Regions from separate parts of the Pseudomonas sp. FP2309 genome, predicted to be linked through region 2. Evidence: riboswitches for the same ligand, from Rfam matches in the RefSeq annotation. Region 2 holds a riboswitch; each other region holds the start of a gene.
The links. A riboswitch is a leader RNA that binds a small molecule or an ion and turns the genes downstream of it on or off. The one in region 2 is predicted to bind cobalamin.

Region 1: another riboswitch for cobalamin. It lies ahead of cobO (cob(I)yrinic acid a,c-diamide adenosyltransferase); the one in region 2 lies ahead of cobW (cobalamin biosynthesis protein CobW).
Region 3: another riboswitch for cobalamin. It lies ahead of PSH59_RS16985 (ABC transporter substrate-binding protein); the one in region 2 lies ahead of cobW (cobalamin biosynthesis protein CobW).

Annotation. Positions count from the first base shown of each region.
Region 1 covers NZ_CP117439.1:4,012,587-4,018,957, forward strand. Annotated here, with positions in the region: gene PSH59_RS18380 (cobyrinate a,c-diamide synthase) at 1-743, opposite strand, end outside; gene cobO (cob(I)yrinic acid a,c-diamide adenosyltransferase) at 740-1,351, opposite strand; cobalamin riboswitch at 1,430-1,676, opposite strand; gene PSH59_RS18390 (sorbosone dehydrogenase family protein) at 1,776-3,089, shown strand; gene PSH59_RS18395 (C40 family peptidase) at 3,130-3,669, opposite strand; gene PSH59_RS18400 (C40 family peptidase) at 3,814-4,443, opposite strand; gene hda (DnaA regulatory inactivator Hda) at 4,656-5,360, opposite strand; gene PSH59_RS18410 (AI-2E family transporter) at 5,565-6,371, opposite strand, start outside.
Region 2 covers NZ_CP117439.1:2,520,514-2,526,884, forward strand. Annotated here, with positions in the region: gene PSH59_RS11525 (fatty acid cis/trans isomerase) at 1-772, shown strand, start outside; gene nfuA (Fe-S biogenesis protein NfuA) at 867-1,451, shown strand; gene cobM (precorrin-4 C(11)-methyltransferase) at 1,639-2,385, opposite strand; gene PSH59_RS11540 (cobalamin biosynthesis protein) at 2,456-2,848, opposite strand; gene PSH59_RS11545 (CbtA family protein) at 2,845-3,549, opposite strand; gene PSH59_RS11550 (CbtB-domain containing protein) at 3,561-3,749, opposite strand; cobalamin riboswitch at 3,846-4,063, opposite strand; cobalamin riboswitch at 4,105-4,305, shown strand; gene cobW (cobalamin biosynthesis protein CobW) at 4,398-5,459, shown strand; gene cobN (cobaltochelatase subunit CobN) at 5,463-6,371, shown strand, end outside.
Region 3 covers NZ_CP117439.1:3,705,823-3,712,193, reverse strand. Annotated here, with positions in the region: gene PSH59_RS17005 (hypothetical protein) at 1-505, shown strand, start outside; gene PSH59_RS17000 (GNAT family N-acetyltransferase) at 544-987, shown strand; gene PSH59_RS16995 (ABC transporter ATP-binding protein) at 1,052-1,813, opposite strand; gene PSH59_RS16990 (iron ABC transporter permease) at 1,810-2,814, opposite strand; gene PSH59_RS16985 (ABC transporter substrate-binding protein) at 2,811-3,821, opposite strand; cobalamin riboswitch at 3,936-4,130, opposite strand; gene PSH59_RS16980 (M24 family metallopeptidase) at 4,230-5,054, shown strand; gene PSH59_RS16975 (hypothetical protein) at 5,289-5,792, shown strand; gene PSH59_RS16970 (hypothetical protein) at 5,823-6,299, shown strand.

The DNA of each region.
Region 1 (6,371 bases), 1.5 Mb from region 2:
GCCTCATCGCGGGCCACGGCGATGCGTACGCCTGCCAGCAAAGGCTCGGCCTCGATCACCTGCGGCGCGGCGAAGGTCACCGGTGGTGGCAACGCCACTTCGCAACTGCTGCCCAGGGCTTGGGCGGCGGCGTCCAGGCGCACATCAAGGTCATTCAATTCGCTGGCCTGCACCAGGCCCAGGTGACGGCTGGGCAACTCGATACCGGTCTCCCGGGACAATGCGCCATACCAGCGCAGGCCCTCGGTGAGACTGCCTTCGAGCAACTGTGCATGGCGCAGGGTGCCGACGCGGTTGGCCAGGACGCCGGCAAACGGCAAGTCCGGCTGGTAGCGCGCCAGGCCTAACGCCAGCGCGCCGAAGGTCTGGGCCATGGCGGTGCCGTCGATCACGCCGAGCACCGGCACACCGAAGTGCCGCGCCAAGTCAGCGCTGGACGGGGTGCCGTCGAACAGGCCCATCACGCCTTCGATCAGGATCAGATCGGCCTCTCCCGCCGCTTCCCACAGCAGACGGCGACTTTCCTGCTCGCCCACCATCCACATGTCCAATTGATACACCGGCGCACCGCTGGCGCGCTCGTGGATCATCGGGTCCAGAAAGTCCGGGCCGCATTTGAACACGCGCACCTTGCGCCCCAGGTTGCGGTGCAAACGGGCCAATGCAGCGGTGACGGTGGTTTTGCCCTGGCCGGACGCCGGTGCGGCGATCAATACGGCTGGGCAATGACGGGGCTGATTCAAAGTTCGACGCCCTTCTGTGCCTTGATACCGGCCTGGAACGCGTGCTTGAGCATGCCCATTTCGGTGACGGTGTCGCCCATTTCGATCAGCTCGGGCTTGGCGCCGCGACCGGTCACCACCACATGCTGCATCGGCGGGCGGGCTTGCAGGTCACTGAGCACCTGGTCAAGGTCGAGGTAGCCGTGCTTGAGGGCGATGTTCAACTCGTCCAGCACCACCAGGCCGATGGCCGGGTCTTGCAGCAATTGGCGCGACACGGCCCAGGCAGCCTCGGCGGCGGCGATATCGCGTTGGCGGTCTTGGGTTTCCCAGGTGAAACCTTCGCCCATCACATGAAAGCGTACTTGCTCGGGGAAACGTCGGAAAAACAGCTCCTCGCCGGTGCTGTTGCGCCCCTTGATGAACTGCACCACGCCGCACTGCATGCCATGCCCAATGGCCCGGGCAAGCATGCCGAACGCCGAACTGCTCTTGCCTTTGCCGTTGCCGGTGAGCACCAGCAGCAAGCCGCATTCGTTGGGGGAGTTGGCGATGCGCTCGTCGATCACGGCTTTTTTGCGCAGCATGCGCGCCAGGTGGCGTTCGTCGCGGTCGGGGGTATCGGTCATGGCAGCTCTCCGTTGGGGCTGAACAAAAACGGCGGGCAGGAAAAAACACAAACAGACAGCCAAGCATCGCCCACCGTGATGCTGTTGAATGAGTCAGGCCGGTCTCCGGGCTCATGAGTGGCGTCCTGTAGAGAACGGACCGACGCTGCGCCTTCCCATATCGCACGCGATACAGTGGCAAAAGGCAGCGATTTGACTCATTTACCGTTGCGGGGGCAGCGCCGGAATTGCGGCGGCACTGTGTACAAGTGCGCTCACTCACCGGCTTCCCTGTTTCACCCTGTCGACCCATCGGTCACAGAGCACCTGAAACAAGCGGCGAAGGTTAGTGGGTTGGGGGTGGAGCGTCAATGAAAGCTGGACGAGTACTTGAACCATCGCACCGCAGCGCTCCTCTACCCTTACAGGTATCAAGGAGAACACCATGCATAAAACCAGACTCGCCCTGCTGATCATGCTCGCCGGCACCCTCGTGGCTTGCGGCGAAAGCTCCACCCTGCAAGTCTCAGACGGCACCGGCCCGTCGCCCAGGCTGCCGGAGCCGAACAAGACACTGATCCCGACCGTCAACATCGCGCCAGCCATCGGCTGGCCGGAGGGCGCCAAGCCAACCGCGGCGGCTGGCACCCAGGTGGCCGCATTCGCCGAGGGCCTGGACCACCCGCGCTGGCTGTATGTGCTGCCCAATGGCGATGTGCTGGTAGCGGAAACCAATGCTCCGCCCAAGCCGGATGACGCTAAGGGCCTGCGCGGCTGGGTCATGGAAAAGGTCATGGGCCGTGCCGGCGCGGGGGTGCCGAGCGCGAACCGCATCACGCTGCTGCGCGACGCCGATCACGATGGCGTCGCCGAAACCCGCACGGTGTTCCTGGAAAACCTCAACTCGCCGTTCGGCATGACCCTGGTCGGCAACGATCTGTACGTGGCCGACTCGGACAAACTGCTGCGCTTCCCGTATCAGCCGGGCGAAACCGAAATCAAGGCTCAGGGCGCCAAGGTGGTCGACTTGCCCGGCGGCCCACTGAATCACCACTGGACAAAAAACGTGGTGGCCAGCAAGGACGGCAGCAAGCTGTACGTGAGCGTCGGCTCCAACAGCAACGTCGGCGAGAACGGCCTGGAGGCGGAACAGGGGCGTGCCGCGATCTGGGAAGTCGACCGCGCCAGCGGCCAGCACCGGATTTTCGCCTCCGGCCTGCGCAACCCCAACGGCATGGCCTGGGAACCGCAGAGCGGCAAACTGTGGACGGCGGTGAATGAACGCGACGAGATCGGCAGCGACCTGGTGCCCGACTACATTACCTCGGTCAAAGACGGCGGCTTCTACGGCTGGCCGTTCAGTTATTACGGCCAACACGTGGATGTGCGCGTCACGCCGCAGGACCCCGTCCTGGTGGCAAAGGCAATTGCGCCGGACTACGCAGTGGGCCCGCATACCGCTTCGTTGGGGCTGACTTTTGCCGAGGGCAGCAAGCTGCCGGCTGCGTTCAGCAACGGCGCGTTTATCGGCCAGCATGGCTCGTGGAATCGCAAACCGCACAGTGGCTATAAGGTGATCTTCGTGCCGTTTGAGAATGGCAAACCGAAAGGGCAGCCGGTGGATGTGCTTACCGGATTCCTCGACAAGGATGAGAAAGCCATGGGCCGGCCGGTAGGCGTGGTGATCGACAAGCAGGGGGATTTGCTGGTGGCGGATGATGTGGGGAATAAAGTGTGGCGGGTGTCGGCGGCTAAATGAGCCACTGCAGGAGGGGCGCACCCCCTCCTGCAGCGTTGCGTTAAGGGTTGCGTGCCAGATTGCCCGGCAGCACCCTTTTGGCGCTCAGGTAGGCATTCTGCCAATAGGCTTTGGACAAGGTGTCCAACTTCACCGTACCGCCGGTTTGCGGCGCGTGGACGAAACGGCCTTCGCCCACGTAGATCCCGGCATGGCTGACCTGCGAGCCACCGCCAGTGGCGAAGAACAACAGGTCGCCGGTTTGCAGGTTCTGCTCACTCACGTCCTGGGCGCGCATTACGATCAGCTCGCGCGTGGTGCGCGGCAGGGAGATCCCGGCGGCATCGCGGTAGACAAAGCCGATCAGGCCACTGCAATCAAAACCGGAGTCAGGCGTATTGCCGCCCCAGCGATAAGGCGTGCCGACCAGGCCCAGCGCGCGAAAGAGTACGTCTTCGGCCACAGGCGAAAAATTCTGGGTGGAATAGTTGAACACCGGCTTGGGCTTGACCGCGACGGGTGCGGGCGGCGGTGTGCGGCTGGCGCAGGCGCTGAGGAGCGCGGCGCAAAGCATTAGAATCAGGCGGGCCGAGGTCGACATGTGCAGAACAATCCTGGTCTGGATGCGGCTTTCGCTGCCGAACGCTGAAAACCAGAACGCGCAAGCAAAGCTCGCGCGAACGGATTACAACAATGTCCAGGGATTCTAGCGCTTACACGTCAAACTTCAAGTATCACTTTAAGTTTACTTACTGGCGGTAACCGTTGTCGGGGCCATGGCGAGTGCGCGCTTGGCTTCGATAAAGGTTTTGCTCCAGTAGCTGTCCCCCAGGTTGTCGACTCGAACACCGCCACTGCGACGGCTGCTGGAGTGGATAAACTGGTTGTCACCCAGGTAGATGCCGGCGTGACTGACACGACCGCGACCTGCCGTACTGAAGAAAAGCAGATCACCGGGCTTGAGGTTGTTGCGTGCGACCAACGGTGCTTTCACGTTGATCATTTCGCGCGTCGAGCGTGGCAGGTTCATGCCAGCCTCTTCACGAAACAGATAACCGATGAAACCGCTGCAATCGAAACCGGCTTCCGAGGTACCACCGAAACGGTAACGGGTACCGATCAGGGACATGCCGCGTTCGAGAATGCTGTCGGCCAGCACTGGAAGCTGGTAAGGCTTGCTGCCGGAAAAATCGGCCAGCTCTTTTTCCGTTGCCAACTCTTCTTCGTAAACAGAAGCAGACTGTGCAGCAACGAATTTTGCCTGATTTTGAACCTGTGGTTTTTGCTGTTCCGCCACCTGTTGAGGGTGGGAGGCGCAGCCAAACAACAGGGTAACGAGTGCGAGAGGCACGAGGGGTGCGAAGCGATTTAGCATGGGCACGACCGTGGCTGATGTGTAAAGAAGCCGAGACTATGCCTTCTATCACATCGATTTGCAAATTCAATCGTGCTCTATGTGACTTCTTGTTTGGACGCTGACATCTAAGCCCTTAACACCCTATACACGCCCTTCGCGTGGCCAAAGCGGCCCAAACGCGGGTTTTCTGACGCCTGAAATTTGCCAAAAGCCGCGAAAACAAAGGGCTGCTACCAGCCGAGGGTTTCCTTGAGAAAGGGAATGGTGAGCTTGCGTTGGGCCTGCAAAGAGGCCTGATCGAGCTGTTCGAGCAAATCGAACAACGCACTCATGCTGCGCGTGCCACGGGTGAGGATAAAGTGCCCGACCTCGTCGGTGAGGTGCAGGCCGCGACGGGAGGCACGCAATTGCAGGGCACGCAATTTGTCTTCGTCGGACAGCGGGCGCATCTGAAAAATCAGCGCCAGGGTCAGGCGCGACTTGAGGTCGGCCAGCTTGACCGGCAACTCCCGCGGCGAGGTGGAGGCGGCAATCAACAAGCGCCGACCGCTGTCACGCAAGCGGTTGAACAGATGGAACAGCGCTTCTTCCCAATCGGCCTTGCCGGCGACCGCCTGCAGGTCATCCAGGCACACCAATTCGTATTGCTCGAGATTATCGAAGATGCCGATGCCGCGATCCATCAATTCGGCCAACGGCAGGTACACCGCAGGCTCACCCATTTGCTCGAAACGCAGGCACGCTGCCTGCAACAGGTGGGTGCGCCCCACGCCGTGCTTGCCCCACAGATAGATCAGGCTTTCAGTCCACCCGGCGTCGGCTTCGCAGAGCCGCTCGACATAGCCGAGTGCAGCGGCATTGGCGCCTGGGTAGTAATTGATAAAGGTGGCGTCATCACGCAGACGCACACCCAAGGGCAGCTGAATCGGTTTCATGCTGGCTGAACGGCGCTGTACGAACCGTTAGTGGCCTCTGTGTAAAGTTTGCAAAGTTTATACCCGTGACGCCGGGCGCACAATGCAGCAGACCACAAGCAAAATCAAAGGTTTGCGTTCACTTGCCGGTTTTGTGCAGATTGTTTGACGGCGCAGGCCCCTGAAGCACAAACCCGACATGGGCCGGGTTTGTGGGGGGAGCGATTACAACTCAGGGTCTTCGACGCCCGTGTATGCCTCGGAATCCTTGTACAAATCGTGCACATGGCGCACCAGCACCATGATCACCGCCGCCACCGGCAATGCCAGCAGGATCCCGGTAAAGCCAAACAACTCGCCACCGGCCAGAATCGCAAAGATCACCGCCACCGGGTGCAGACCGATTCGATCGCCCACCAGCAATGGCGTGAGCACCATGCCCTCCAATGCCTGGCCGACCATGAACACCGCGACAATACCGAGCATCGGATACAGGTCGCCGCCAAACTGGAACAACCCGGCCACCAGTGCCGCGCCAATGCCGATCACAAAGCCCATGTACGGCACGATGGCCGCCAGACCGGCGATCAGGCCGATCAACAGCCCCAGCTCCAGGCCAATCGCCATCAAGCCGGCGGCGTAGATGATCCCCAGGGCCAGCATCACCAGCAATTGACCGCGCACGAATGCCCCGAGCACTTCATGGCACTCCCCTGCCAGGGACACGATGCGCTCCTCGCGGTTACGCGGCAGCAGGCTGCGGATCTTGGCCATCATCACGTCCCAGTCACGCAGCAGGTAGAACGCCACCACCGGGATCAGCACCAGATTGGTCAACCAACCGATCAGCGCCAGGCTGGACGCCGTGGCCTGGCTGAGGATCACACCGACGATATCGGTGGTCTGGCCCATGTGCTCGCTGATCGCCGCCTTGACCTTGTCGAACCTCCAGAAACCATCCGACAGCCCCAGTTTGGCCTGGACCCACGGCATCGCCGTGTGTTGCAGCCAGTCGAGCATCTGCGGCGCCAG
Region 2 (6,371 bases):
GACTCGTCTGTATTTCGACCTGATCCGCAACGGCGCCGAGCAGAACTTCCTCCGGCTGATGCCCGCCGATAGCCGCGACGCCTTTATGGATGATTGGTACCAGAACAGCGGCAAGATCAAGCTATGGATGGACTACGAAGCGATTGATAACGACAAACCCAGCGGCCTGCACCTGGACGAAAAAGACCCCAAGCGTGACTTTGCCACCCAGTTGCTCAGCCGTTACGGCGATCTGAATGCCAGCCCGGACCCGATCAACCGCTGCGCGGGGGCCTATTGCTCACGTGACGGCATTGACCCGGCATTGCGGGATGCGGAGCAGGCCCTCAGTCGCCTGACCGCGCGCCCGGCGGCGGGGCTCAAGGTGATCGAGCAATTGCCCGAAGCAACGATGCTGCGCATCGAAACGGCCGGGGGCAAGCGTGAGATCTATAGCCTGCTGCGCAACCGCGCCCACAGTAACGTGGCGTTCCTGCTGGGTGAGGCGTATCGCTATCAGCCAGGCCTGGACACCCTGACCCTCTACCCAGGCGTGCTCAGCAGCTACCCGAACTTCCTGTTCAATGTGCCAGTCCACGACGTGCCGGCATTTGTCTCGCAGATGGAGCAGGCCAGGGACACCAACCAGTTCGAAGCCATTGTTGATCGCTGGGGCGTGCGCCGCAGTCATCCGCTGTTCTGGCAGTATTTTCACGACTTGTCGCGGTACGTCCGCGAGACCACGCCGGTCGAAGAGGGTGTGCTGGACATGAATCGCTATGAAAACCTCTGACAGGCAGGTCGGTGCTTTTCCGACAAAAATACTCGGACTTTGTACCTGCGTAATATTTTGGCGTAAACTGCCGGCAAGCCTGTGAGGAGTTTCCATGACTGCCATAACCATTACCGACGCCGCCCACGATTACCTGGCTGACCTGCTGTCCAAGCAGAACACCCCAGGAATCGGCATCCGCGTCTTCATCACCCAGCCCGGCACCCAATACGCCGAGACCTGCATTGCCTACTGCAAGCCCGGTGAAGAGAAGCCTGAAGACACCGCCCTGGGGCTCAAAAGCTTCACCGCGTATATCGACAGCTTCAGCGAAGCGTTCCTGGACGACGCGGTCGTCGACTACGCCACCGACCGTATGGGTGGCCAGTTGACCATCAAGGCGCCCAACGCCAAGGTGCCGAACGTCAACGCCGACAGCCCGGTCAACGAGCGCATCAACTACTACCTGCAAACCGAGATCAACCCTGGGCTTGCCAGCCACGGCGGTCAGGTCAGCCTGATCGATGTGGTCGATGACGGCATTGCGGTCTTGAAGTTCGGCGGCGGCTGCCAGGGCTGCGGCCAGGCGGACGTGACCCTGCGTGAAGGCATCGAGCGTACCTTGCTCGAGCGTATTCCCGAGCTTAAAGGCGTGCGCGATGTGACTGACCATACGCAGAAAGAAAACGCCTACTACTGAGTAAGGCGTTCACTGCGAGCAAAAAAACGGCGCCCCGTGAGCGCCGTTTTTTTTGCTTATGAATCAGCGGTTTAAATGGTTTTCTTGATAAATCGGATTAATTTTTTCGCGTGCGCGCATGGCGAAACGATTTTTATAGTTTATGTATAAATATCAACGAGCTATCGGATTAACATCGCGTGGTTTATCAAGATCGATAAAGGTGCGCGTGCCCGGCGCGATACAGCGACGACTCACTGAAACCGTCACCTGACAGCACCCGACCCACCACAATCAACGCCGTGCGCCGAAACCCCTTGGCCGCCACTTTCTCGGCGATATCAGCGAGTGTCCCCATCGCCAGGTCCTGATCCGGCCAGGTAGCCCGATGCACCACGGCGATCGGGCAATCGGCGCCATAGTGCGGCAGCAACTCGGCGACGATCTTCTGCAGATGGTTGACCCCCAAATGAATCGCCATGGTCGTGCCGTGACGGGCCAGGCTGGCGAAGTCCTCGCCGGCGGGCATGCTGGTTTTGTCGGCGTAGCGGGTCAATATCACGCTTTGGGCGATGTCCGGCAGGGTCAGTTCGGCCTCAAGCAACGCCGCGCAGGCGGCCACTGCGGTGACGCCGGGGATGATCTGGAACGGGATGCCCAGCTCGCGCAAATGGCGGATCTGCTCGCCGATCGCGCCATACAGGCTGGGGTCGCCGGAATGCACGCGCGCCACGTCCTGGCCGTTGGCATGGGCGGCTTTGATCAGGTCGATGATCTGCGCCAGGTGCAGTTCGGCACTGTTGACCACCTGCTGCGCCTGGTGCCCCTCCAGGACGGCGGCGGGCACCAATGAGCCGGCATAAATGATCACCGGGCAACTGCGGATCAGGCGCTGGCCTTTGACGGTGATCAATTCCGGGTCGCCGGGGCCGGCACCGATGAAGTAGACGGTCATGGACAATTCCTGTGAAAAAGCGGGCGAGCATGAATGTTGCTCATGATCGGAAAGCGCGATTCTGGGGATTCTAATCGGCGCAGGCCAGCGCGAAGGTGACCTGCGTGGTTTTTTTGCGGGTAATCAGCAGTCGGGCAGGGGCGCCGCCGCGCTGTTCGGCCAAGGCCAGAGCGGCGCTTTCGGCGATCCCGTAACAGCCGGTATGGGCGAACGCGACGGCAGACTTGTGGCTAAGCCGGCCCTCATAAGCAGCCAATTGCTCGGCGCTGAAGCAGTGCAAGGGCAGGCCCAGCCGTTGAGCCAATGCCAGCAGCCCTGGCTCATCCTGTTTGCGATCGATGCTGGCCAGCGCGCTGATGCAGTGGCGCTCGATCCCGCCCTCGGCGAGGGCGCTGTCAAACAGTGCCAGCAGGGTGTGCACGTCACAACCCCGCTGGCAACCCAGGCCGACCACATAGGTCATGCCGAGTATTGGTCGTTGCGGTTGCGGCGGAACAGCCAGGCACTGATCAGGCCCAGGGCGAGCCAGAACACCACGTTGGTCAACTGCGACGCGATCTTGAATTGGGCTTCGAGAGCCTCTGGGGCCAGCATCGAATGCACTTCCGGTTGCGGCGCTCCAATCACATGGGGCACGGCGAGAATGGCCGCGCCGAGCACTTTGAGCAGCCAATTGCGGCCGAACACGATCAGCGCAATGCCGGCTGCGGTCGAGGCGGCTGTGCCGATCCACCAACTCTGGCGCAGTGCCAGGTCGGCGGCGGCGGTGCCCGGCAGTTCAGGCGGCAGGCCCAGGGTCGGCGCCAGCACGAAGGTCGCATACCCGGCCAGGCCCCACAGCAGGCCTTGAGCGGTGCGGGTTGGCGTGCGCAAGGTGTAGAGACCGGCCAGCATCAGCGCGAAACCCACCGCTACCACCAGATTGCCGCCGGTGGTGGACAGCACGCGCTGCCAGCCGTCTTGCGGCTCCCAGGCTTCGGCGTCGTGGCTGTGGGCCGCAGCCCCTGCGCCGTGATCATGCGCCACTTCGGCGGCTGCCGGGGCGTGTTCAAAGGTTTCCGCCTGCAGAATCAGCGGGGCGACCCAGAAGCTTTGCAGCAGGGTCAGCAGCAGGGCGGCCAGCAGGCCGCTGAACCCTGCGGTTTGCGCAATACGCTTGATCATGTCGTCAGCTCTCAATGGCACGGGAACGCGGCGCTGTGGCGGGTATCGTGGGCGGCGTTGTGCACCGCCTCGATATGCGAGAAACCGGCGAAATACACCAGGCACGCGCCGAGGATCGACGCGCCGATGGCGGCGGTCAGGCGTTGACTGAGCGTGGTGGTCTGGCTGGCGGTGTGCGAGGTGCTGCTGATGATCGACATGGCGCGTCCCTATCAGGTGTCAGGGTGAAACGAGCGCATGAAAACCCCGCGAGCCAGGCACGCAGGGTTCTGAACAGCGCCCGCCCACCGCGGGTTTGTTATCTGAATTTTTCGGGCCGGTCTCCGGGCTTGCGAGGGGCGCTCCTGAGAAGGAGTGGGGCCTGATCAAGCGTCTCCTTCCCATGCTGATGCACAGTGGATTTGACGCTTCGCTCGCTTACCGTTGCGGGGGCAGCACCGGACTGGTCATAGGTGTATGACGCACCGGTTTCCCGTTTCACCCTGTGAAGGGCACCCGAAACAAGGCGTGTAGGAAAGCATGCAGAACGGCGGTAGTCAAATGGGCCGAGCCCCTGTAGCCTTGCACCTTCGAGGTTCTTCGGCCCAGGCCGAAGCTAAGAAGGGAACGCGGTTCAAGCCGCGGCTGCCCCCGCAACTGTGAAGGGTTTTCCGACTGCCACGCCACTGCCTGAACCGGCGGGAAGGCGCAGTCGGCGCCGGTCATGTGACCCGCAAGCCCGAAGCCAGGAGACCTGCCTCGTAACCGATTTTCTACTTCAACCGGGCGGGGTGATCCGGTGACGAAATCCGCTTCTGCGCCGCGCCGCAGGGCCTATCGTCCCGTATGCCCGCCCCAAAGGGCATCCGATGAAAACACTGGCCAAACTTCCCGTCACCATCGTCACCGGCTTTCTCGGTTCGGGCAAAACCACGTTGCTGCGCCACATGCTCGACAATGCCCAGGGCCGTCGCATCGCCGTGATCGTCAACGAATTCGGCGAGTTGGGTATCGACGGCGACATCCTCAAGCAGTGCTCCATCGGTTGCACCGAAGAAGAAGCCAATGGCCGCGTCTACGAGTTGGCCAACGGCTGCCTGTGCTGCACCGTGCAGGAAGAGTTCTTCCCGGTGATGCGTGAGCTGGTCGCCCGTCGCGGCGACCTCGACCATATTCTTATCGAAACTTCGGGCCTGGCGCTGCCAAAACCCCTGGTGCAAGCCTTCCAGTGGCCGGAAATCCGCAGCGCCTGCACGGTTGATGCGGTGATCACCGTGGTCGACAGCCCGGCCGTGGCCGCCGGCACCTTCGCCGCGTTCCCTGATCAAGTCGACGCCCAGCGCAAACTGGACCCGAACCTGGATCATGAATCGCCGCTGCACGAGCTGTTCGCCGACCAACTGGCCAGTGCCGACCTGGTGATCCTCAACAAGGCCGACCTGATCGGCCCCGAAGACCTGGCCCGTGTGCGCCTGGAAGTCGCCGAAGAGCTGCCGCCGGCAGTAAAAGTCATCGAAGCCAGCAGCGGTCGCCTGCCGCTGGACGTGTTGATCGGCCTGGGTGCCGGCTCCGAAGAGCACATCGACGGTCGCCACAGCCATCACGATCATCACCACGACGGTGAAGACGATCACGACCACGATGCGTTCGACTCCATCTCCATTGACCTGCCCCAGGCCGACGAAGCGCTGCTGCTCAACGCCCTGAACCAGTTGGTGGTGCAGCACGGCATCCTGCGCATCAAAGGGTTTGCCGCGATCCCGAACAAACCGATGCGCCTGCTGATCCAGGGCGTGGGCACGCGTTTCGACAAGCACTTCGACCGTGCCTGGGGCGCCGACGAAGCGCGCGTCACACGCCTGGTGCTGATCGGCCAGGCGCTCGACGCCGCCAGCCTTGAAGCGCAGTTGCGCGCCGCGCTCAGCGTTTAAACCATGCACCTGCTCAGGACCCAGCCCGGCGGTTTCGTCGCGGACGACAATATTGCCGACCTTGGCCAAACCCCCGCCGAGCTGGTGATCCTGTGCAGCGGCGATTCCAGCCTGGCGCTGCTGGCCGAAGCGGCGCAGCAGTTGCCTGAGGATTATCCCAGCCTGCGCCTGGCCAACCCGATGCAGGTGCAGAACCATGCCTCGGTCGACCTGTACGTCGACGAAGTACTGTGCCACGCCAAAGTCATCCTGATCTCCCTGCACGGCGGCATTGGCTACTGGCGCTACGGCATCGAGCGTTTGGTCGAGCTGGCCGAGCGCGGCGTCACGCTGATCCTGGTGCCGGGGGATGACCGTCCAGACCCGGAGCTCAGCGGCCTGAGCACGGTCAACGCCGAGCAACGCGACCGTCTCTGGCGCTTCCTGCGCCAGGGCGGCCTGGCCAACGCGCTGGATTTTTACCGCTGCCTGGCCAGTGGTTATCTGGGGCGCGAATACCCGTGGGCCGAGCCGCAAACGCTGCCGCGCACCGCGATTTATCACCCCCATTGCGCCAATGCCCGTCTCAATGACTGGCAGAGGGAGTGGCAGGCCGATCATCCCGTGGCGGCGGTGTTGTTCTACCGTTCCCACTTGCAGGCGGCCAATACCGCTTTTATTGACGTATTCTGCCAACGTTTGCAGGCCGCGGGCCTCAACCCGTTGCCGATCGCGGTGGCCAGCCTTAAAGAGCCCGGCTGCCTGACGGTGGTCGAGGACCTGCTGGACGAGGTCGGCGCGGCGGTGATCCTCAACACCACCGGGTTTGCCCAGTCCAGCCCGGAAGCCCCGCATTTGCGTCCGTTTCGCCGCAATATCCCGGTGATCCAGGCCATTTGCGCCCAAGACAACCAGCCCGGCTGGCAGGCCAGC
Region 3 (6,371 bases), 1.2 Mb from region 2:
CCTGGCTCTGCTGTGCGCTTGCAGCCCCGCCACCGAACAAACCCTGACCTTCGATGTGCCGTACGGCCATTACGAAACCGTGCTGCGCAAAAACGTCACGGGCAAAGGCCAGTTGACCTGCAAGGTCACCACCGACAACCAGAACCGAGGCGAGAAGTGGGTGCCCTCGGTGATCCTTGCCGCAGCCGAGGATCAGGCCGAGGACGATACGCTGTTCCTGTCCAGCTATTCGCCGCCCGGCACCGACCAGCGCGTGTTCAACCTGCGCACCTTCAACAAGGCCAAGCCAATCATCGACAGTCCATTCCACAAGGTGCCCGATCAAAACGGCGTGTACAGGCTGCGCCTGACCTGGCAGGCGGATGGCGCTATCGGTTACCAGGTCGCCAGCGGCGATACCTGGGATGAAAAGAAGATCGTCCAGGCGCCAGGCTTTACCGTACGCCATGTGAGCGTGCATGCATCGGGGATGAAGGGCAGTGCGGTGTGTGAGTTGCGGGAGTGATCATTCAACTTGTTGTCGCGGCTGATATCCCCGAGGTAATGACCTTCGTCCTGCACGCCCGCGCCGAGCTGTTCCCCGCGCTCAGCGCCACCGGCCTGCCTGCGGACCTGGCGCATTTCGACACCACGTACCTGCAGGGCAATGGGCGCTTTCTGATCGCTCGCAATGGCGATCAAATCGTCGCCGCGATCGGCTATTTACCTTACGACGGGCGTTTTCCGCAGTTGGATTACCAGCACCGCAAGACCGTGGAAGTGGTGCGCCTGTTCGTGCTTCCAGCCTTTCGCCGTTTCGGGCTGGCGGGTCGGTTGTACCGTGCGCTGGAGGAGATGGCCCGGGGGCAGGGGGTTGAGGTGATGTACCTGCATACCCATCCTTTTCTGCCTGGGGCGATTGATTTTTGGGCGCGTCAGGGCTTTGCCGTGGTGGATGTCGAGGCGGATCCGGTTTGGCGCACGACGCATATGCAGCGGTATCTATAGGTCTTTGGCATGCAGGGGGTTGTTGGGGTAAGCCTGCTCACACAAAGCGCCATCTGACCTGGCCCTAGGAGCGCATCCGCAATATCTGTGCCCCGTCAAACGGGTCCGTCAGGTAATGCCCCTGCACCCCGAAGGTGTCCTGCAAGCGCTGTGGCGTGAGCACGTCCAGTGGCGCGCCCAGCGCCACTAACCGCCCGTGATCAAGCACGGCCAAGCGATCACAGGTCAGCGCCTGGTTAAGGTCGTGCAGCGCAATCAGCGTCGTCACCGGTAACGCTTGCACGCCCTTCAAGATCGACAGTTGATGCTGGATATCCAGATGGTTGGTCGGCTCGTCCAGCAACAGAATTTGCGGTCGCTGCGCCAAGGCGCGGGCGATGTGCACGCGTTGACGTTCGCCGCCCGAGAGGCTGCGCCAGGCGCGGCTGCTCAGGTGTGTGGCGTCCACGTCGTGCAGGGCCTGGCGCACGATGCGTTCGTCGTCGCCGGACCACGGGCTTAGCGCCGACAGCCAGGGGGTACGGCCCAGCGCCACGGCGTCAAACACGCGGATGGCGTCGTCGGTGTCGGCCTGTTGCTCCACCACCGCCAGTTGCTGGGCAATGGTGCGGCGGGAGAGGTCGTCCAGGCGTTGGCCGCCCAAGCGCACCTCGCCGCTGCCTGGCTTGCGCAGGCCCGCCAGCAGTTTGAGCAGGGTGGACTTGCCGGAGCCGTTGGGGCCAACGATGCCGAGGGTTTCGCCTGACTGAACGTCCAACTGAATATCGCGCAGCAGCTCGGCCTCGCGCACCTTGAAGCCCAGGCCTGTGCAACTGAGCACGCTCATCGCGCGTTCCTCCGACCGACCAATATCAGCGCGAACACTGGCGCGCCGACCAGCGCCGTGACCACACCCACGGGGATCACCTGGCCCTTGATCAGCGTGCGCGACAGCACATCCGCCGCGATCAGAAACAGCGCGCCACCCAAGGCGCTGGCCGGCAGCAAGCGCGAATGCCCGGTGCCCAGCAGCAGGCGCACGGCGTGGGGGATCACCAGGCCGACAAAACCGATGGAGCCGACAATCGACACCATCACCGCGGTGACCAGCGCGGCGCAGCCCACCAGCACAAATTGCACGCGGCGCACCGGGATGCCCAGGGACGCCGCCGAGTCGCTGCCGAACGTGAACGCATCCAGCGCGCGCCGGTGCCACAGGCACACCGCCAACCCTGCGACCGCCACCGGCACCGCCAGCCACACCGACGGCCAGCGCACACCACTGAGGTTGCCCAGCAGCCAGAACATGATGCCGCGCGCTTGTTCGGAACTGGCGGATTTGGTGATGAGGAACGCGGTAAGTGCATTGAACAACTGCGAGCCGGCGATGCCCGCCAGGATGATCTGCCCGGTGCCGCTCACGGAACCGCTGGCCCGCGCCAGCAGAATCACCAGCGCAAACGCTGCCATGGCGCCAACAAAGGCGCCGGCCGACAGCGAGATCAGCCCGCCGCCTACGCCCATCAACGCCACCAGCACCGCGCCGGTCGAAGCGCCGGCGCTGATGCCCAGCAGGTACGGGTCGGCCAACGGGTTACGCAGCAACGACTGCAAAATCACCCCGCAGGTGGCCAACCCCGCCCCGCAGGCAGCGGCGACCAGCGCGCGGGTCAGGCGATAGTTCCACACCACGCCTTCGTCAATCGGGTCGAGTGCGTAGCCGGCGTTCCACAGTTTATTGGCGAGCACCTGGAGCACCACCTGCGGTTCGATGGCGGTTTCACCGATGGCCACGCCGGCGAGTACGGCGGCCAGCAGCAGGACCAGGGCTATTAGCGTGCGGGTCATTGGGGCAGGTCGTAGCCGTCGATGGCGCCCGCCAGTTGTTCAAGGCCGTCGAACGTGCGGATGCTGGCCTGCAGCGCCAGGGCGTCGAGGATGATGATGCGATTGTGTTTGACCGCGTCCATGTTGCGCGTGACCGGGTCGCTGCGCAGGAAGGCCAGTTTCTTTTCATGATCGTCGGCGGGGTAGCGGCGCCGGTCCATGCGGGCGATCACCAGGAAGGTCGGGTTGGCCCTGGCGATGGTTTCCCAGCCGACGGCGGGCCATTCTTCATCGGACTGCACCACGTTATGCAGGCCGAGGGTCTCGAGCATGAACTCGGGGACACCTTTGTGACCGGCCACGTACGGGTCGCTGGCCATCTCGGCGCTGGAGAACCATACCAATGCACTGGCGTGCTTGAGGCCTTTGCTCTGCACAGTGGCCACCGAGTGGGCCAGGCGCGCCTTAAGCCCGTCGTTCAACTGCTGGCCGCGATCCTGTACGTCGAAAATCTGCGCCAGTTGGCTGATGCTTTTGTAGAGCGTGTCGATGCGAAACGGCTCCAGTCGCGTGCCGTCGGCGCCCACCAGGTTGTCTTTGTTTTCGCAGTCGGAGGGCAGCAGGTAGGTGGGGATCTTCAGCTCGTGGAATTGCTCGCGCGTACCCACCACGCCTTGCGGGCCCACCACCCATTCCAGTTCGGCAGCCACCAATTGCGGGCGCTTGGCGATCACCGCTTCAAAGCTCGGCTCGTTGTTGGCCAGGCGCTCGATGCCATCGTTCTGCGCCTTGAACTGCGGCAGCACGCTGTTGAACCACAGAGAGGTGCCAACCACGGTATTACCCACGCCCAGGGCGTAGAGCATTTCGGTAGCGGCCTGGCCGATGGTCACGCTGCGCGCGGGGGCCTGCCCGAAGGTCAGGGTGCTGCCGCAGTTTTCTACCGTCAGCGGGTAAGCAGTGGGTGCCGCCTGGGCCAGGGCACAGAAAGCCAGGCCAGTGATCAGGGCAATAACGCGTGGCAGCATGGGGCGATCTCCGTTTGAACCGTACGTGGAACTGGGGAGGTACGATTCGGAAATACACCCTCGAGCGTCGTGATAAAGGCAGGCAAGGATGTGCTTCCCGGACACCCCGCCGGTGAGTGATGTTGCTGGGCCGGCAGGTCTCCTGACTGATGCGTCGTCGCCTCGCTCCAGCCTTCCCGGACGGCGTCCAGTGGCGTTGAGGAGCGGGCTCGGCACCTACAGTTGCGGGGGCAGTTTCGATTGGCGCCGCGTGCGGCGTTTCGAATTCCCTATTAGTCCCGTGGGGGAACCGGCGCGGTATGGTAGTCCATCTTGGGCGCTGGGTGGAGGTACAATTTGGGTCCGTCCATAACCAACCCAAGGAAGGCCATGTTAATACGTCTGAGAATAGTGCCACTGTTGTTTTGCATGAGCGCACACGCCGCTGACCCTGCGCTCGCCCGCTACACCGACGCGATCGGCGACAGGGCCCGCGCCATCGCCCAGTTGGATGACGCAACCATTCTTGCCGAGGAAGCCAAACTGGCGCCCGTCGCCAGTGACCTGTTGCGCAAGGTCGCGCCGCTGATCCGCAAGGGCGGCACCGGCACTGCGGTCCAGGAATTTTTACTCGACCAGTACGCACAGCACGGCTGGCTGCCGATGATGTTCGGTTATCGCGGCTACCCGGCAGCGGTGGCGGTGTCGGTGAATAACCAGGTGAGCGCCGCGCCGCCCACCGATGTGCCGTTCCCGGACGCGGCGCTGGTAAAAGTGGAGTTGATCGCGGCATCGGCGCAGGCCCATGTTGCCCAGGTCTGGACGTTCGCCACACCCAATGCCACCCCGGCGCAACGCCAATTGCTGATGACTGCGCGCCGTGCGCTGGCCAACGGAGTCGCCCACGTTCAGGGCGGCCAGCGGCTGGCCAATGTGGGGGCGGCGATACAACAGGAACTGGACGCGGGCCATGCCGTCGCGGTGCGTGAGTTTGCGGGCTATGCCATGGGGCAGGCGCGCATACAAAAGCCGCAAGTGCTCGGTTACAAGGTCGAGGGTGACAGCCCGTTGATGCAACCCGGGCAAGTGCTCAACGTGTATGTGATCGCCAAGGCGGGCACCGTTGGTGTGAGGTATCAGCCACCGGACTTTTGGAGCCTGCTCTCCACGGACGGTGCCGACGGCGTGATGTTGTCGGCGATGGTCGAGGTGACGGCAGATGGGCACCGGCTGCTTAGCCGGATGCTGGATTGATGCGCTGTACCGCCCTGCGAATGCTTGAGCGATGGGGTGACACGCAGTGATGGCTCAATGATATTATTTGCCGCGCCCTTTCGATTCGCCTTTGTTCATGGAGAACTTATGTCTTTTCGCAACGTCCTTGTCCTGACCCGGCTTTGCACCTTGTTACTGCTGGGTGGTTGCGCCCAGTCAGTGTCGTCACCCCCACCTGCTGCGCCAGTGCCGCTTGAACCGTTAGGACAGGTTTTGCCCTCGAACCCTTCAAGGCTGGGCTGGATCGACCAGATCATTGATCAAGACCCCGTCGTCACTTCTGCGCGCAAGCCCGTACTCCAACCGGCTCCGGATAACGACGCGCGCATTGCCAAATTGCGTAAACAAGACGGTGGCGTGCTGCCCGCGGGCTATTGGGCGCTCTACAAGCAGAACCTGGAAGCCATGCAGTACGACTTGAACCACCAGCATGACGCGGCCCGTGCCGAATACGTAAACACCTACCGCGATGAGTTGAGTCGTTTGAACGACGTGACACTGCAAACCATAGCCACCGCGCCCCAGGCACTGGATGCCCACACCCGCAGCCAGTTAAACGCACGCCTGACTGACCGCACCGCGGCCTATATCACAACCAGCAATCAGTCGTTCCGGGCGGCCACGGACGCCCACATTAACCGCATGGCCTTGATGGATCGCCAATACGATGTCTGCGCACGCCACCCGGATTGCTGGGATGCACCAGTCAAGCACTAGCCTCGATACGTCATACACAGGGAGTAAGTCATGAATGCTGATCAATGGATTGTTTTGTTCGAGCGGGCCTTTCGTGAAATGGGCGATAAACTCGAACAGGTGTTGCAACTGAACAGTTGCCGCGAGCACTGGATTCAGGCCGAAATCAGCTTGTATGCCTGGTTCAAGAATGAGATCAGCCTCTGGACCGATTTGCCGATTGGCGAGCGGCGCAAAGCCGACCTGTATGCCCTGGACGACAGTGGCTCAACGAGCATGGTTGCTGAAATCAAGTGTCTGGGCGACATATCCCAAGCCAAGTGCCTGGAGGGCAATTGGTCAGTGAGGGCTGATGTTGAGCGGTTGCGCTCATTCGAATGCCCGGTCCGGTTGTTTGTGCTGGTGATTGCCAAAGGTGAGCGCGAGACCAACACCGGACGACGCCTTCGCGGGGATGAGTGGGTAGATGGGCGTGACTGCGTCAACGTAGACCTGGGGTTTGCCTTGATCCGCCTGTGGGCGCTTTGACGCAGCTGCTTTCCTGTCGGGCATGCGACTGGCTTACTGCGCGAGCAACTGCTGGAAGCAAGTAAGGGCATG